2 regions of the Candidatus Pelagibacter sp. HIMB1506 genome follow, and region 1 is predicted to be linked to the other one. Evidence: riboswitches for the same ligand, from Rfam matches in the RefSeq annotation. Region 1 holds a riboswitch; the other holds the start of a gene.
What was found. Region 1 has a riboswitch for glycine ahead of ACTTA8_RS07900 (malate synthase G). Riboswitches for the same ligand answer to the same signal wherever they lie in the genome.

Region 1 (9,328 bases):
AATTCTATTTTCATTATTAATTCCTTGAAAACCTGTGATAATAGGGATCCCACCTTGTTTCACATAATTATTTAATTCTTTTGTAACTATTTTATTTATTCTTGCTCCAGAATAAGGTCCATCAGTAATTATTGGTAATTGCCAAGAAACCCATGACCTAGATTTAAAACCATCATGAGTAAGTCTTCCTGCAATTAAAGCACATGAAACCTGTTCTCCAGTTGAGACAAGTGCATCATATTCAGATCTACTAAAATTATTACTAATTTGCTTGGATTTTTTTACAAGCTCATTGGTAACTCCACTCATTGCTGACGAAATCACTAAAACTCTATTTTTTTTCTTTTTATAAGCAGCTATAATTTTGCATACTTTTTTTATCCTATCGATACTACCAACAGAAGTTCCGCCAAATTTTAGTACAACAGTTTTCATGATCAGTTGAATTAATATAATTTAATTATAAATTGATAAAGTACATCTTAATTGTTATGTCAATTAATTATATATTATGAACAGTATTAATAAAAAAGAAATAGAAAAATTTTCAAATATGGCGGCCGAATGGTGGGATCCAGAAGGAAAATTTAAACCTCTTCATAAATTTAATCCTATAAGAATAAAATATATTAAAGAAAATATAATTAAGGAATTTCAACTTAAAAATAAAAAATATCCTCTTTCTGGAATAAATGTCCTTGATATTGGATGTGGAGGTGGATTGTTATCTGAACCCATGTGTAGATTAGGCGCTAATGTTACAGCAATCGATGCTTCAAATAAAAATATTGCCATAGCAAACTTACATGCAAAAAAAAATAATCTTAAAATAAACTATATATGTTCATCGCCCGAAAAACTAAAAACTACAAAAAAATTTGATGTAATTTTGAACATGGAGATTGTTGAACATGTTGAGGATGTTGATTTTTTTTTAAAATCATGTGCAAACCTTTTAAAAAAAAATGGATTAATGTTTGTTGCAACCATAAATAAAACATTAAAATCTTATATATTTGCAATTGTCGGTGCAGAATATGTTTTAAGATGGCTTCCTATTGGCACCCATGAATGGGAAAAGTTTGTTAAGCCTGAGGAGTTAAAAAGTATACTAATCAAAAACAATCTTAATCTCAAAAAAATAGATGGAATGAACTTTAACATTCTGAAGGATGAATGGAATGTTTCAAAAGATCTATCAGTAAATTATATTGCAGAATTTAAGAAAAACTAATTTTCTTTTTCATCAATCCAAGGCATTAATTGTGTATCTATGCCCTCTTCTTTGAGCTCTTTAACGTCTTTCTGAGAGGCTTTGCCATATATCCCTTTTGTAGGTTTATTACTATTGTAATGAATTGATCTAGCTTCATATGCAAAATTATCCCCAACGTATTTAAAATTATCTTTTATAAACTTTTGATAATTTTTAATTGTTTTTTTAATTTTTTTATACCTCTTAGTATCAAATTTTTCTTCATTTTTAGCTTTTCTACTTATTAGCTGAGGAGCCATTAATGTTTTTTCAACTTTTTCAGAGTTACAGTTGTGACAGATTAAAAGTTTTTTCTTTTTTAATTTTTCATATTCTGATGAAGAAGAGAACCAACTATCAAACTTTAATTCACAGTCGTTACACAAAAGTTTGTATTTAATCATAGTATAGAATTAGTTATCAAAATTTATATTTCAATATGTTCAACTTCTATAATCAGCATTAATCTCAATATAATTTTTTGTATAGTCCATAGTAAAAGCAGTAAAGCTTTTGTTACCAGTAAACAAATCTACAGTGACATCTATATTTTCACCTTTCATATATTCCGCTACTAATTTTTCATCGTAGTTCTTATATAATTTTCCATCCTGAATTATTTGATAGTTTCCAAATTTCAAACCTAATTTATTTAAATTTATTTTTGGTCCTGCTTTTCCTATTGCCATCACTATTCGTCCCCAGTTTGGATCTTCACCTGCAATAGCTGTTTTTACCAAAGCTGAATTTGCTATTGAGAAAGCAATTGTCTTTGCATCTTGTTCACTTTTGCTTTTATTAATATTTATAGTGACAAATTTTGATGCTCCTTCTCCATCAGAAACTACTCTTTTGGCTAAATTTAACAAAACATTGTTTAATGCTCTGTCGAATTTTTTTAGTTTTATGTCATTAATACTTTTAATATTTGAATTGTTTGCTTTATTTGTTGCAAAAATACTAACCATATCATTTGTGCTTGTATCACCATCACATGAGATAGCGTTAAAAGTATTTGTAATATTTTTTTTTAATAATTTACTTAAAATATCATTCGATAAGTTGGCATCAGTAAATATGTATGCCAAGGTGGTTCCCATATTTGGAAATATCATACCTGAACCTTTGGCTACACCATAAATTTTTACCTCTTTATCTCCAATTTTACATTGTTCCATCGCAAGTTTTGGTTTTGTATCAGTGGTCATTATTCCTAAAGCTGCTTTCATCCAAAGAAATTTGTTTTGTGTATAGTTAATTTTTTTAATCAAGTTTGGAATTTGATCTATTATCTTTTCACGTGGAAAGGTTTCACCTATTGTACCTGTGCATCCAAAAATAATTTCCTTTGAAGTAATTTTTTTTGGATAATCTTCATCTTCAACTTGTTTTTTTGATAATTGCTCAGAAGTTAAATCAGCAATTTTTGCAAGACTTTCGTAACCTTGTTCGCCCGTGAAAGCATTTGCATTTCTAGTATTTACAATAAGAGAATAAATTTTTTTTGATTTTTGATTTATATTCCATTTAATATTTTCTGAGATAATTTTTGACTGTGTATAGACAGAGGCATGATTTGCACCATCTCTAAAGTAAAACATTACTAAATCATCTCTTTTAGTTTTGTATAAATCTGCACTTAGAGCTGAAATAGATAAGCCATCTATATGATCAAGGTCCTGGAAATCCATCATTCTGGTATTTTTTGATTTCGAGTTTAAAAAATTTGTTAAATTAATACCCATGATATTTAAAATAATTGTTTAATACATATATTAAACAATATATTTAAAGAATAAATCAAATAGTCATGTTTAACCCACTTAACCTAATTACAAAATTTATCAAATCTAGTAATCAAAAAGAACTAGATAGAATTGGAAAAATAGTAGAAAAAATAAATTCATACGAGGAACAATTCATAAAATTAAACGATACAGACTTTCCAAAAAAAACAGTTGAATTTAAAAATCAATTAAAAAATGGAAAAAGTTTAGACGAGATTCTACCTGAAGCATTTGCATTAGTAAGGGAAGCTGCAAAAAGAACAAGACAAGAAAGACATTTTGATGTTCAACTTATCGGGGGAGTAGTTCTCCACGAAGGTAAAATTGCTGAAATGAGAACGGGTGAGGGAAAAACACTAACTATTGCCTTAGCGGCTTATTTAAATGCGCTTTCTGAAAATGGAGTTCATATAGTAACAGTTAACGATTATTTAGCAAAAAGAGACTCGATGGAAATGGGTATAATATATAATTTTCTAGGTCTTACTTCTGGATTTATAAATAATGACCAAGATGATCTGGAAAGAAAGAAAAACTACAATTGTGACATTACTTATGCAACCAACAGTGAATTAGGATTTGATTATCTAAGAGACAACATGAAGTTTTCTCAAAAAGAGATGGTTCAAAGATCTCATGCATTTTCAATTGTAGATGAAATAGATTCCTGTTTAATTGATGAAGCAAGAACTCCACTTATAATTTCTGGAGCTGCGGAAGATAAAACTGCTCAATATCTAGCAATAGATAAACTTGTTAAAATTTTAAATAATAAAGATTTTGAAATAGATGAGAAAGAAAAAAGTATACTTTTAACAAACGAGGGTATTAATAATGTTGAAAAACTTTTTTCTAATTCAGGTATCCTAAAAAATGATAATTTTTATGACCCAGAAAACCTTCATTTAGTTCACCACGTAAATCAAGCACTTCGTGCAAACCATTTATTTGAAAAAGGAAAAGATTACATAGTAAAAGATGGAATTCTTAAAATCATAGACGAGTTGACTGGTAGAATTTTAGAGGGAAGAAGATTTGGAGATGGACTTCATCAGGCTCTTGAAGCTAAAGAAAAAATTCAGATACAAGCTGAAAATCAAACTTTAGCATCTATTACCTATCAAAATTATTTTAAACTATACAATAAAATATCAGGTTGTACCGGTACTGCAGTAACAGAGTCTGAGGAATTTTTTGAGATATATAATCTTTCAGTAGTTGTAATCCCAACAAATAAAGAAATGATCCGAAAGGACTATAATGATTTAATCTTTAGAACTGAAAAAGAAAAAAATGATGCAATAATTAATAAGATCATTGAAAAACATGAAATTGGTCAACCAATTTTAGTTTTCACATCTAGTATCAACAAGTCTGAAGTTTATTCTAAATTATTAAATGAAAAAAATATTAAACACGTAGTTTTAAATGCAAAGAACCATGAAAATGAAGCTGAAATTATTGCAAATGCAGGAAAAGAAAAATCTTTGATAATTACAACCAGTATTTCTGGTAGAGGTGTTGACATCCAGCTTGGTGGAAAAAAAGGATCAATTCCTGATGATCAGTTAAAAATAGATAAAGAAAAAATTAAATCTCTAGGTGGTTTATTTGTAATTGGTACAGAAAGAATGGAGTCTAGAAGAGTGGACAATCAGGCAAGAGGAAGAGCTGGACGACAAGGAGATGAGGGTAGTTCTGTATTTTATGTAAGTTTAGAAGATGATTTGATGAGAATTTTTGGCTCAGAATCTATGAATAATATGCTTGAAAAACTTGGTTTAAAAGATGGTGAAAGTATTGATCACCCTTGGATCAACAAAGCATTAGAAAGAGCTCAGCAGAAAGTTGAAGCCAGAAATTTTGATATCAGAAAAACACTTATCAAATTTGACAATGTTTTAAATGACCAAAGACATGTTGTGTTTTCTCAAAGAAAAAATGCAATGAATAGTGAAAATATTTTTGATTATTCCGACGAATTTTTAAAAGAAATATCAGAAGATTTGATAAAATTAAAAATTCAAAACCTATCTAATCCAAAAAGTAATGAATTTAACAATAAAGTTAGGCAAATTGTTGGGAAAAGTTTTAATGATACTGAACTTGAAAGTTTGATTTCTGCAAAAGATAATGAACTGAAAGAGCAAATATCCTCAAAATTTAATGAGACACGTAATGAAAGAATTAAAGTTCTAAACGAGCAACATGCAAAAGAAATTGAAAAAAGAATATTTTTGCAAACAATAGATTTGAATTGGAAATCACATATACAATATTTAGAACAACTTAGACAAGTGATTGGATTAAGATCTTACGGTCAAAGAGATCCTTTAGTTGAATATAAAAAAGAAGCTTTTGATTTATTTTCAAATTTATTAGAAAAACTAAAATTAGACTACGTTACAATTTTAATGAATTTAAAAGTTATAACAGAAGAAAGATCTTCCAATGAGGAAAGAGTAAATCCAAAACCACAAGCCAAAAAAATGGGAAGAAATGAACCTTGCTTCTGTGGATCAGGCAAGAAGTTTAAACATTGCCATGGAGCTTTGTAATTCTTAAAAAAGAAAAAATAAAGAAGCTAAAAATAATAAACCTACACCAATACCAAATAATAATTTTTTTGATTTGAAAATGTTATCAAAACTATTTTTCTTAATGGTCAAATTACTTAAATCTTCTACATTGCTCATAAAACCATCATTTCTTCCAATTTTTAAAAATTTATTTTTTCTTTCATTCATTATATCTTCTGACGTCATTTCTTTGTATTGATCTAAATTTGTAGAAATAGATTTTCTAACGTTATCAAGCATCAGGTCTCTATCCCTGTGAGCACCACCTAAAGGTTCTGGGATTATTTCATCAATAACTTTTAATTTTAATAAATCTTTTGCGGAAAGCTTCATTGCTTTTGCTGCATCAAGCATTTTTTTTGGATCTCTCCATAATATAGTTGCACAGCCTTCAGGAGATATAACTGAATAAATAGCATTTTCTAGCATGATAACTTTGTTAGACGATGCTAATGCAATCGCACCACCTGATCCACCTTCACCTATAATTATTGCAATAGTTGGAACCTTTAGTTCCATGCAACATTCAATTGATTTTGCTATTGCCTCAGCTTGACCTCTTTCCTCTGCACCAACACCAGGATAAGCGCCTGGCGTGTCTATAAAAGAGATAATTGGAATTTTAAATTTATTTGCTAAATTCATTAAACGAATAGTTTTTCTATAACCCTCAGGTCGCATCATCCCAAAATTTCTTTGAATTCTGCTATCCAAATCTTCACCCTTTTCTTGACCGATAACTAAAACTGACTGACCATTAAATTTTGCAAAACCAGTAAGTACAGATTTATCTTCACCATAATAACGATCTCCAGATAGAGAAATAAAATCTTCGAATAAATTATCTATGAAAAATTTAGACTTTGGTCTGTCTTCATGTCTTGCAACCATGGTGGTTTGCCACGGATCTAGGTTTGAATATATATCATTTAATTTTTGATCTAACTCAACTTGTGTTTTTGAAATTTTTTGGGTATCCACTTCTGATAATCCCTCTTGATTGTAGGGATCTTTTAATTTTTCCAATTCTGTCTCTAAATCTTTAATCTCAGTTTCAAAATTAAGATAATTTTTCATAATAAGGTTATAGCGGATGGTTAATTCATAAAAAAGGCAATAAAATGATATTTAATTTAAAGTGTAATTGTTATTAATTGACTCTTTTCTAGAAGAAGATACATATTTTGCTATCGGGAGAGACTAATAGATTTAGCACCGAAGGAGCAACCACCCCGGAAACTCTCAGGTAAAAAGGACCGATAGTTGCATAACACTCTGGAAAGAGAATTAATTCCGCCGAAGGAGCAAAACTCTCAGGCAAAAATACAGATGGGGTAATTTAGGTGATATGCAAGAAAAATATATAAATATAAATACTTTAAAAGTATCTGAAAAACTTTCTCAATTTATTAGCGACGAGCTATTAAAAGAAACAGATCTATCTGTTGATAATTTTTGGTCAGGGTTCGAGAAAACAGTCAATGAATTAGCACCTAAAAATAAAGAATTAATAAAATTTAGAGAAGACTTACAAAAACAAATAGACAATTGGCATATAAAAAATAAGGGAAATGAATTTAATTTGTCAGATTATAAAAAATTTCTAACAGAAATTGGTTATTTGAAAGAAGAAGGTGACGATTTTGAAATATCAACCCAAAATGTTGATGAGGAAATAACAAGTATTGCTGGGCCTCAACTTGTTGTACCAGTCATGAATGCGAGATACGCATTAAATGCAGCTAATGCTAGATGGATGAGCTTATACGATAGTCTGTATGGAACAGATGTAATTGAACAATCAGAAGATAGCGTATCTGAAAGATACGACCCGTTGAGAGGTGAGATGGTAATAAAATATGGAAGAGATTTTTTAGATAAATATTTTCCATTAGCAGGATTGAGTTGGCAAAAAATTACAAGTTTTGCGGTTAAGTATGGAAAATTTAAAGCTTTAAAAGGTGCTGATATATATGATTTGGTAGATGAGAATAAGTTTATTGGTCATAGGGGTGAAGCTGACAACCCGTCTGCTATAATTTTAAAAAATAACAATTTACATATAGAAATTTTAAAAGATTCAAGAGCTTTTGCGGCTCAACAAGATCATGCTGGGATTAGTGACATAATTTTAGAATCTGCGGTGTCAACTATATGCGATAACGAAGATAGTGTAGCTGCTGTAGATGCAGAAGATAAAATTGTTTGTTACAGAAATTGGCTAGGTCTAATGAAAGGTGATCTAAAATCAAAGTTTGAAAAAGAAGGAAAATTATTTGAAAGAAAACTTAATCCTAATAGAAGCTATATTTCAAAAGATGGAAAAGGTTTAAAGCTTCATGGAAGAAGTTTACTGCTAGTTAGAAATGTTGGTCACTTAATGACTAATCCATCAATAATTTTAAAAGATGGTAGTGAAGTTCCAGAAGGAATAATGGATGCATTCATTACTACAGCCGCTGCCCTTCATGATATTAAGAAAAAAACCAATTCAAGAACTGGTTCTATTTATATTGTGAAACCAAAAATGCATGGACCAGATGAAACTACATTTACTGATTTGCTTTTCTCAAAAGTTGAAGAAGTTTTAGGTTTGCCAAAATACACCTGCAAGATTGGAATAATGGATGAAGAAAGAAGAACTTCAGCTAATTTAAAAGAGTGCATTAGATCGTTAAAAAATAGAGTTTTCTTTATAAATACAGGTTTTCTAGACAGAACTGGTGATGAAATGCACACCTCTATGGAAGCTGGTCCGATGATTAAAAAAGGTGACATGAAAACTTCAAAATGGATTACAGCCTATGAAAATAACAATGTTGATATTGGTTTAAAATGTGGATTTTCTGGAAAAGCTCAAATTGGAAAAGGAATGTGGGCAATGCCTGATAAAATGAAAGATATGATGGAGCAAAAAACTGGACATTTAAAAGCAGGTGCAAATTGTGCATGGGTTCCATCTCCAACTGCTGCGGCTTTGCATTCGCTACATTATCATGAAATAAATATTTTTGATGAACAACAAAAAATTAAAAATAGAGAAGAAGCAAAGCTTGATGATCTTTTAACAATACCTACTGCTGATAGACCAAATTGGTCTGTGGATGAAATTAATAAAGAAATTTCTAACTCAGCTCAAACTTTATTAGGTTATGTGGTCAGATGGATCGACCAAGGAGTTGGGTGCTCCAAAGTACCAGATATAAATAACGTGGGTTTGATGGAAGATAGAGCTACACTTAGAATTTCATCTCAACATATTGCAAATTGGATACATCACGGAATTACAACAAAAATTCAAGTTGTAGAAATTCTTAAAGACATGGCTAAAATTGTAGATGATCAAAATAAAAATAACTCTAATTACGTAAGAATGAGTGATAACTTTGAAAATTCAATTGCATTTCAAACTGCTTGTGATTTGGTGTTTAAAGGAAAAGAACAACCATCTGGTTATACTGAACCTTTGCTGCATTTAAATAGACTTACTAAAAAGTCTAATCTGAATCAGAAACTAAGTTAGACCGATTTTTAAAAGCAGAAAATAAAGTCCCGTCGTCTAAACTTTCAATTTCACCACCAACAGGTAACCCTTGTGCAAGTTTTGTAATTTTTACATTAGAATTTTTTAGACTATCTTGAATGTAATAAGCAGTAGTTTGACCTTCAACAGTTGCACTTGTGGCCAATATAACTTCTTCAATTTT
Region 2 (9,328 bases), 600 kb from region 1:
AGAATAAAAAAAAGCGGTCAAAACATTTGACCGCCTAATAAATTAGTATTTAGATTTCTTTGTTCCTTCTATTATTTCTTTTAACTCGTTGTATTCTTCACAGTTACAAGCTTCCAATACTTTAAGTCTTTCTTTAGCTAAATCCATTCTATTTGTAGCAACATATAATTCACCTAGATACTCGTTTATTCCAATATGGTCTGGTTTGATTGCTAGGCCTTGAAGATAATATTTTTCTCCATTTTCAAAATCACCAAGTTTTCTTGTTGTAAAACCAAGATAGTTAAGTGTATCCGCTTGAATTGGTTTTTTATCGTTTGATTTTAGAAGAAGTTTTTGAGCTTTTTCATATCTCTTTTTAGCTTTTTCTAATTTGCCTTTTTTTTCATATTTTTTTGCAGCTTTAACATGAGTAACTGCTTTATCGTAATCTGATTTTACTTTCTTAGGTGTTGAGTCAGAACTGCTACCTGCTGACATTGCATTGGAAGCAAATAAAACAAATATCAAAGTAATAAATATTTTTTTAATCATTATAAAAATTTCTCCATTTGGCTTAAAGGTTTTAAGTTTAGTCCATTTTCAATTAAATTTTCTTTAATTGACTTTGCTGTTGCAAGCGAACTATCATTATCTCCATGTATGCACACAGAGTCGATTTCACAAGGTATTTGCTTTCCACTGTGACAATTCAGTGCCTGATTTTTTACCATACTCAATACATGTTTTTTAGCTTCTTCAGGGTCAGTAATTAATGCATGTGATTTTTTTCTAGAAACTAAATTTCCATCATCTTCATAGGTTCTATCTGCAAAAATTTCACAGGCAATTTTCATATCTAATTTTTTAGCTGATTGTTCCATTTTAGAACCAGTAGGTACTAAATAAATCAAATCTCTACTTATTTCATTGATCGCTTTTGCTAATGTAGTTGCTAGATCAATATCCTCACACGCCATATTATTTAATGCTCCATGTGGTTTTATATGAGTAACATTTTCTCCATGATCCTGAGCAATCTTTTGTAAAATTTCATATTGATCAATAATTAATTTTCTAACTTCTTCAGGTGCAAGGTCCATTCTTTGTCTTCCAAAATTTTCTGGGTCATTGAATGATGGATGAGCACCAATGCTTACACCATTTTTTTTTGATATTTGAACCACTTGGTTCATAGATTCTTCATCACCGGCGTGAAATCCACATGCAACGTTAGCAGAATTTACTATATCGAGTAAATCTGGATCATATTTATTTGAATGGTGTTTTGATTTTTCACCTAAATCACAATTTATATTAATTTCCATAGTTCTAATTGTTGAAGTATAACATGCCATGATAAAAAATATATCAAATCTTGGTGACGCAGCTGTTTATTGCGATTTTGGTATAGAGGTAAATAAATCAGTTAACTCTGAAGTAATAAAATATTTTAAAGCTTTAAAAAAAGAGAATGTTGAAAGTATAAATAATCTTACTCCTTCTTATAATAAATTAATAGTTTCTTACGACCTTAGAAAAACAAACTTTAAAGAAGTTAAAAAATTAATTGAAAATTTAAATGTTAATGAAACTGAAGATGACAATAGCACTAAAATTGAAATTCCTGTTTGTTGTGATGATCAATTTTCTCTTGATATAAAAAGATTAGAAGAAAAATTAAATATCAGTCGAGATAAAATTTTAGAAAATTTTTTTAGTAAGGAATATTTTTGTTATATGACAGGATTTATTGCTGGTATGCCATTTTTAGGTGATTTGGATGAAAATATGAGAGTGCCAAGATTAGAAACACCAAGAGTAAAAGTCCCAAAAGGATCAGTTGCTTTAACCGAACAATTTGCAAATATTTATACATTTGAAAGCCCTGGAGGATGGAACATACTTGGCAATACACCTGTAGATGTTTTTGATAATTCAAAAGAATTAGAGCCAAATTTAATAAATCCTGGCGATATAGTAGTTTTTAAACAAATAAATCTTGAAAAATATAATAGTTATAATGACAAATAATTTCGAAATTATAAGAGCCGGAGTAAACACAACCTTTCAGGACCAAGGAAGAAATAATTTATATCATATAGGAATTCCATTTAGTGGAGCGATGGATAATAGAAATTATAGTTTAGCTAACAAGCTGGTAGATAATAAATTAAATTCGCCAGTTATAGAATTTGCATACCAAGGACCACATATAAAATATTATGGAGATAAAATTAATATTGCAGTTACAGGTGATGTTATTTTTAAAATTATTAAAGGTGGTACAGAAATTGATGGTAATTGTTATGAGAGTTATCAAATTGAAAGTGGAGATGAAATTAATCTAATCTCAACAAATAAGTCAATTTATGGATATTTAGCAGTTGGTGGAGAATTAGATTTAAAATTTCAATGGAATAGTTGTTCGATAAATACCAAGGCAAATATTGGATCAAATAATGGAAAAAAATTAGAGAACGGTCAAAAAATAAATATCCTAAATATTAATTCAGACCAAAGTAAAAAAAAGACTAACTGTATAAATTCTAAAGTTGAAAATATTAGAGTAATAAAAGGACCAAACTTTGATTATTTTTCTGATGAAGGAAAAAAGATATTTTTTGAAAAAGAATTTTCTGTGTCAAAACTTTCAGATAGAATGGGAATGAGATTAGAAGGTCCAAAAATTGAAAATATTGTAAATACCAACATTAAATCAGAAGGGTTGTTAAAAGGAGTCATCCAAGTACCAGCAGATGGAAACCCAATTATTATGCTTTCAGACCATGGTACTATTGGAGGATATCCAAAAATTGGTGTGGTAGCTAGTGTTGATTATGATCGATTGGTACAAATATCACCTGGCTCAAAAATCAAATTTAAAGAGATAAATTTATCTGATGCTGAAACTTTATTTAAATTGTATGAGATGGATACTCAGAACTTACTCAATCAAATATAATGAATATTATTAGAAAATTTCCAGGGCCTTTTTTAATTTTCTTAGGTGCGTGTAGTCTTAGTTTTGGAGGTTTGATTGTTAAGTCATTTGAAGGGGCAACTCTTTGGCAAATATTATTTTGGAGAACAGTATTTTTCCTTATTGTAATTAGCTTGTACTTAGTTTTAACTTATAAAAAACAAGTATTTAGATCCTTTTATAATTTAGGATTTCCTGGTTTCTTTGGTGGATTTATTTTATCACTCGGTTTTAGTGGCTATGTATTTGCGATGTATAACACAACAGTTGCTAATGCTAATTTTATTATTCAAACACAAACAATCTTCCTAGCAATATTTGGTTATTTTTTTTTAAAAGAAAAAATTTCAGCAATCACTCTGACTTCAATAATTCTTGCAATTTCAGGAATACTTCTAATGGTTGGAAGCTCTTTATCTCCAGGTCAAATGTCTGGAAATATTGCAGCTTTCATAATGCCAATATCATTTGCTACTTTAATTTTAGTTGTAAGAAAATATCCAACTGTTGATATGGTTCCTGCTCAATTTGTTGCAGGAGTTTTTGCTTTGTTAATTGGTTATCTAATGTCAGAAAAAATAATGATATCTCCAAACGATATCTTTTTAGGATTTTTAGCTGGGTTTTTACAATTAGGATTAGGTTTTATATTTATTACTATCGGAGCTCAAAGAACACCATCAGCAATGGTTGGAATCATAATGTTAACAGAAGCAGTACTAGGTCCTTTATGGGCGTGGTTGTTTATAAATGAACAACCGCCTTTCATAGTGATAATTGGAGGATCAATAGTTATTTTTGCAGTTTTACTTCAATTTTACAATTTATATACATCAGAAAAAAAAGCGATCTAATAACATTTGACATTAAACAGTATTTATTAGAATATTTGTTAACGGGAGAGATCACAAACATTGTGACACCGAAGGAGCAACCGCCCAGGAAACTCTCAGGTAAAAGGACCGTATTATATTAACTCTGGAAAGAGATTGAATTCTCGCCGAAGGAGTAAAACTCTCAGGCAAAAATACAGATGGGTACGACAGAGTTAGTATGGGAAAAAAAACATCTTTAAACAAACTTCATCAAGATAACCAAGCTAAATTTGTAGAATTTGCTGGATATGAAATGCCCATACAATACAGCAAAGGAATTGTTGAAGAACATAAATTTACAAGATCAAATGCAGGTATTTTTGATGTGTCTCATATGGGTCAATTATTTATTTATGGCGAAGAAGATTTAACTGCTGATCTTGAAAAAATTTTTCCACTTGATTTAAAAAATTTGAAACAAAACTGTTCTAAATATAGTTTTTTAATGAATGATAGTGCAGGAATTCATGATGATTTGATAATCACTAAAATTGAAAAAGGATATTTAATTATTTTAAACGCAGCATGCAAAGACAATGATTTTAAAATTTTATCAGATTTACTTAAAAGTAAATATGAAATGGTTCTTGATGATCAAAGAGCATTAATTGCAATCCAGGGTCCAAAGTCAGTTGAGATTTTAAACAATATAATAGAGGGTGTTGAAAAACTTAATTTTATGACAGGGAACTGGTTTGATTATAAAGATCAGAAAGTTTTTGTAACAAGATCTGGATACACAGGAGAAGATGGTTTTGAAGTATCTATTAATAACGATTTAGCTGAGGTATTTACTCAGAATTTGATGGAAAAAGGAGCACAACTTATAGGACTTGGGGCAAGAGATACCTTGAGATTAGAGGCTGGATTGTGCTTATATGGACATGAACTTGATACTGAAAAAACACCAATTGAAGCAAACTTAAAGTGGGCGATTTCTAAAGAGAGAATTTCAAATGGTGGATTTGTTGGTTCTGATAAAATTATGAGAGAAATACAAGAAGGTACCTCTAAAATTAGAATTGGGATTAAGCCAGAAGGAAGATTGATTGCCAGAGAAAAAACTAAAATCTTTGATGAGTCAGAAAAACTTATTGGCGAGATTACCAGTGGAACCTTTGGTCCGAGTGTAAATGGCCCAATAGCAATGGGCTACATTGATAAAGAGTTTTCTAAAGTCGATACAAAAATTTTACTTGAAGTAAGAGGAAAAAAACATCCTGCAAGTGTTTGTGGGTTACCATTTTATAAAAAAAGTTACGTGAAAGGAGCAAACTAATGAGTGAGGTTAAATTTTCAAAAGAGCACGAGTGGATTACAGTGGAAGGCGATGTTGCTACCATTGGAATTACAAAACATGCAACAGAAATGTTAGGAGATATTGTTTTTGCTGAGTTACCTGAAAAAGGTTCAAGCGTTGAAAAAGACGGAACAGCAGGAGTAGTTGAGTCAACTAAAGCTGCAAGTGATGTTTATACTCCAGTAAGTGGTGAAGTAGTAGATACCAACCAAGCCATAGTAGATGATCCTGCTAAGATTAACGAAGACCCTGAGGGATCAGCTTGGTTTTTTAAACTTAAATTAAAAGATAGTTCAGAAATGGACAGCTTAATGAACAAAGAAGAATATGATAAATTTGCAAAGGAGAGTGCTAGCTAATGTTACATAATTCACAAAAAGACTTTTTAAAAAGACACATTGGCCCTTCAGAAGAAGATCAAAATAAAATGCTGAAGGAGCTTAATTATAATTCATTAGACGATTTAATAAAAAGTACAGTTCCAGAAAAGATACAATTGAAAGATGGATTAAATATAGGAGAGTCTAACTCTGAATATGAAGCATTAAGAAAATTGAAAGCGATTTCAAAAAAAAATCAAATTTATTCAAATTTTATTGGTATGGGTTACTATGGAACTTACACTCCATATGTAATTTTAAGAAATATTTTAGAAAATCCAGGTTGGTACACTTCTTATACTCCTTATCAGCCTGAAGTAGCGCAAGGAAGATTAGAAATGCTTCTAAACTTTCAACAAATGATTGTTGATTTCACAGGTATGGATATTGCAAATGCATCGTTGCTTGATGAAGGAACAGCAGCTGCAGAAGCTATGGGATTAAGTCATAGATTAAACAAAAAAGATAGCAATTTAGTTTTTGTTTCAGAAAATTGTCATCCACAAACAATTGATGTAATTCAAACAAGAGCAGAACCAATGGGATTAAAAGTACTTGTTGGTAATGAAGATAAAGTATTGGATCAACTTAAAGAGGATTTGGTTTGTGGAATTCTTCAATACCCTGGAACTTTAGGAGACATTAAAGATCCAAGTGAAGCCATTAGTAAAATCCATAAAAAAAATGGAAAAGCCGTATTAGTTTCTGATTTATTAGCTTTAGCGCTACTTAAAACACCAAGAGAATTAGGTGCTGATATTGCAGTTGGAAGTTCACAAAGGTTTGGAATACCAATGGGTTATGGCGGACCTCATGCAGCTTTCTTTGCAACTAAAGATGAATTTAAAAGATCTATGCCAGGAAGAATTATTGGTGTGTCAGTAGATAGACATGGAAATAAAGCTTACAGATTATCACTTCAAACAAGAGAGCAACATATTAGAAGAGATAAAGCGACAAGTAACATTTGTACTGCTCAAGCATTGTTAGCAATTGTTTCAGCTGCATATGCTATTTACCACGGTCCAGATGGAATAAAAACTATTGCAGAAAGAGTTTCTCAATTAGCTAAAAATTTTGCAGATAAATTAAAACAATCTGGATATGAAATTTATTCAGATCATTTCTTTGATACAGTTACAATTGTAACAAAAGATAAAACTGATCAAATCTATAAAAATGCTTTAGATCAAAAAGTAAACATTAGGAGAGTAAATTCTGAAATGTTGGCTGTTTCTTTTGATGAAAAGAAAAATGTTTATAGAGTAAATCAATTGTTGAAAATTTTTAATGCAGCTGAGTCGATTAAAAGAGAAGATCCAACAGTAAGTTTACCAAATTTACCAAAAAATTTATTAAGAACTTCAAAATATTTAGAACATCCTGTTTTTAATTCATATCATTCAGAAACCGAGATGCTTAGATATTTAAAAAAACTAGAAGATAAAGATATAGCTCTTAATAGAACTATGATTGCACTTGGATCATGTACTATGAAATTAAATGCTACTGCAGAAATGATTCCTATTTCATGGAGGGAGTTAGCGGAACCTCATCCGTTTGTACCTGTAGAGCAGATGGAAGGGTATAGAGCTTTATTCACTGATCTTAAAAATTGGTTAAGATCAATTACAGGTTTTTCTGGAGTTTCACTTCAACCAAATGCAGGTGCTCAAGGAGAATATGCGGGGTTAATGGTAATTAGAAAATATCATTTAGATAGAGGCGAAGAAAATAGAAATATATGTTTAATTCCAAGCTCAGCACATGGAACAAATCCTGCTAGTGCACAAATGGTTGGAATGAAAGTTGTAGTTGTTGATTGTGACAAAGAAGGAAATGTTGATTTTGAAGATTTGAAAAAAAAAGCAGAAGCAAATTCTGAAAATCTTGGAGCATTAATGGTTACATATCCTTCTACTCACGGTGTATTTGAAGAAAAAATTACAGATATATGTGAACTTATACATAAACACGGTGGTCAAGTATACATGGATGGTGCAAATTTAAATGCACTTGTTGGAATAGCAAGACCTGGAAATTTTGGTCCAGATGTTTGTCATATAAATTTACACAAAACATTCTGTATTCCACATGGTGGTGGAGGACCAGGAATGGGTCCAATTGCATGTAAAAGACATTTGCAAGTTTATTTACCTAATCATCCAGTTGTTAAAGATTGTGGACCTGCTACAGGAATAGGAGCAGTTTCAGCAGCCCCTTGGGGAAGCTCAAGTATTTTATCAATTTCTTGGATGTATATTAAAATGATGGGTTCAGAAGGTTTAAAATTAGCTACTCAAGTTGCTATATTAAACGCAAATTATATAGCTCACAGACTTAAAGATCATTTTCCAATTTTGTACAAAGGCTCAAATGGAAACGTTGCTCATGAATGTATCATTGATATTCGATCAATTAAGAGTGAGACAGGTATTACTGAGGAAGATATCGCTAAAAGATTGATCGATTATGGTTTCCATGCACCTACAATGTCTTGGCCAGTTGCAGGAACTATGATGATAGAGCCAACAGAGAGTGAAAGTTTATCTGAGCTTGATAGATTTTGTGATACTTTAATTAATATCAAGTCTGAAATAGATAAGATTAATTCTGGTGAGTTTGATAAAGTAGATAATCCTATTAAGAACGCTCCTCATACAGATATAGAACTTGCATCAGATGAATGGGATCATAAATATTCAAGAGAGCAAGCTGCTTATCCTGCTAAGTTCTTAAAAACAAATAAATTTTGGCCACCAGTTGCAAGAGTGGACAATGTTTATGGAGATAAGAATATCTTTTGTACTTGTCCAAGTATGGATGAGTTTAAAGAAGACGCGGCATAATCATTAATGAAAATTGCTGTAGTTGGTTCTGGGATATCAGGCTTAAGTGCTGCATATTATTTATCAAAAAAACATCACGTAGATCTTTTTGAGAAAGAAGATCATTTTGGTGGTCATTCTCACACAATAGATTTAGTTTTTGATGAAAAGAAAGTATCTGTAGATATTGGTTTTATTGTATTTAATTTTCAAACCTATCCAAATTTAATTAATTTTTTTAAAGAAAATGATGTTCAGATAGAAAAAAGTGACATGTCATTTTCTGTATCAGTAGAAAATTCAAACTTTGAATATTGTGGAAAAGGTTTAAATGGAATTTTTTCTAATAGATCTAATTTATTTAATCCTAATTTTTTAAAAATGTTTTTTGATATCATTAAATTTTATAAAAAAAGTGATCAAATAAATGTTAGAGATCAAAAACTAACTTTAGGTGAATATTTGGAAAACAATAAACTATCAAAAACGTTTATTGATTACCATATCATCCCAATGGTATCTGCAATCTGGTCTATTCCACCTTATGAAGCTAGCAAGATGCCAATAACATTCTTTTTAAAATTTTTTCAAAATCATGGGCTCTTTAAATTAAAAAATAGACCTCAGTGGTATACTGTATCTAATAGAAGTAGAACTTATGTAAACAAAGTAATTTCAAAGATAAGTGGTGAATATTTTAAAAATTATAAAATTAAAAAAATTATAAGAAAGTCAAAAGGGTTAGATTTATATTATGGTGGTGAAAGTGAATTTTTTGATTACGATAAAGTTGTTATAGCAGCTCACGCTGATGAAGCTTTAAAGTTGATTGATAATCCTACTAATGAAGAGACAAAAATTTTATCTAATTTTAGTTACAAGGAAAATATTGCATATATTCATACAGATAAAAGAGCGATGCCAAAAAATAAAAAGGCATGGTCCTCATGGAATTCATCAATCAATGACAAAGATTTAGAAAA

Region 2: another riboswitch for glycine. It lies ahead of gcvT (glycine cleavage system aminomethyltransferase GcvT); the one in region 1 lies ahead of ACTTA8_RS07900 (malate synthase G).

Annotation. Positions count from the first base shown of each region.
Region 1 covers NZ_JBNAIS010000001.1:1,476,716-1,486,043, reverse strand. The annotation lists gene ACTTA8_RS07930 (aspartate kinase) at 1-435, opposite strand, end outside; gene ubiG (bifunctional 2-polyprenyl-6-hydroxyphenol methylase/3-demethylubiquinol 3-O-methyltransferase UbiG) at 512-1,234, shown strand; gene ACTTA8_RS07920 (DUF1178 family protein) at 1,231-1,659, opposite strand; gene argJ (bifunctional glutamate N-acetyltransferase/amino-acid acetyltransferase ArgJ) at 1,699-3,000, opposite strand; gene secA (preprotein translocase subunit SecA) at 3,066-5,600, shown strand; gene ACTTA8_RS07905 (acetyl-CoA carboxylase carboxyltransferase subunit alpha) at 5,604-6,698, opposite strand; glycine riboswitch at 6,803-6,890, shown strand; gene ACTTA8_RS07900 (malate synthase G) at 6,970-9,144, shown strand; gene recR (recombination mediator RecR) at 9,119-9,328, opposite strand, start outside.
Region 2 covers NZ_JBNAIS010000001.1:875,634-884,961, reverse strand. The annotation lists gene ACTTA8_RS04840 (tetratricopeptide repeat protein) at 43-534, opposite strand; gene ACTTA8_RS04835 (5-oxoprolinase subunit PxpA) at 534-1,307, opposite strand; gene ACTTA8_RS04830 (allophanate hydrolase subunit 1) at 1,336-2,013, shown strand; gene ACTTA8_RS04825 (biotin-dependent carboxyltransferase family protein) at 2,003-2,944, shown strand; gene ACTTA8_RS04820 (DMT family transporter) at 2,944-3,816, shown strand; glycine riboswitch at 3,848-3,937, shown strand; gene gcvT (glycine cleavage system aminomethyltransferase GcvT) at 4,016-5,116, shown strand; gene gcvH (glycine cleavage system protein GcvH) at 5,116-5,496, shown strand; gene gcvP (aminomethyl-transferring glycine dehydrogenase) at 5,496-8,366, shown strand; gene ACTTA8_RS04800 (NAD(P)/FAD-dependent oxidoreductase) at 8,373-9,328, shown strand, end outside.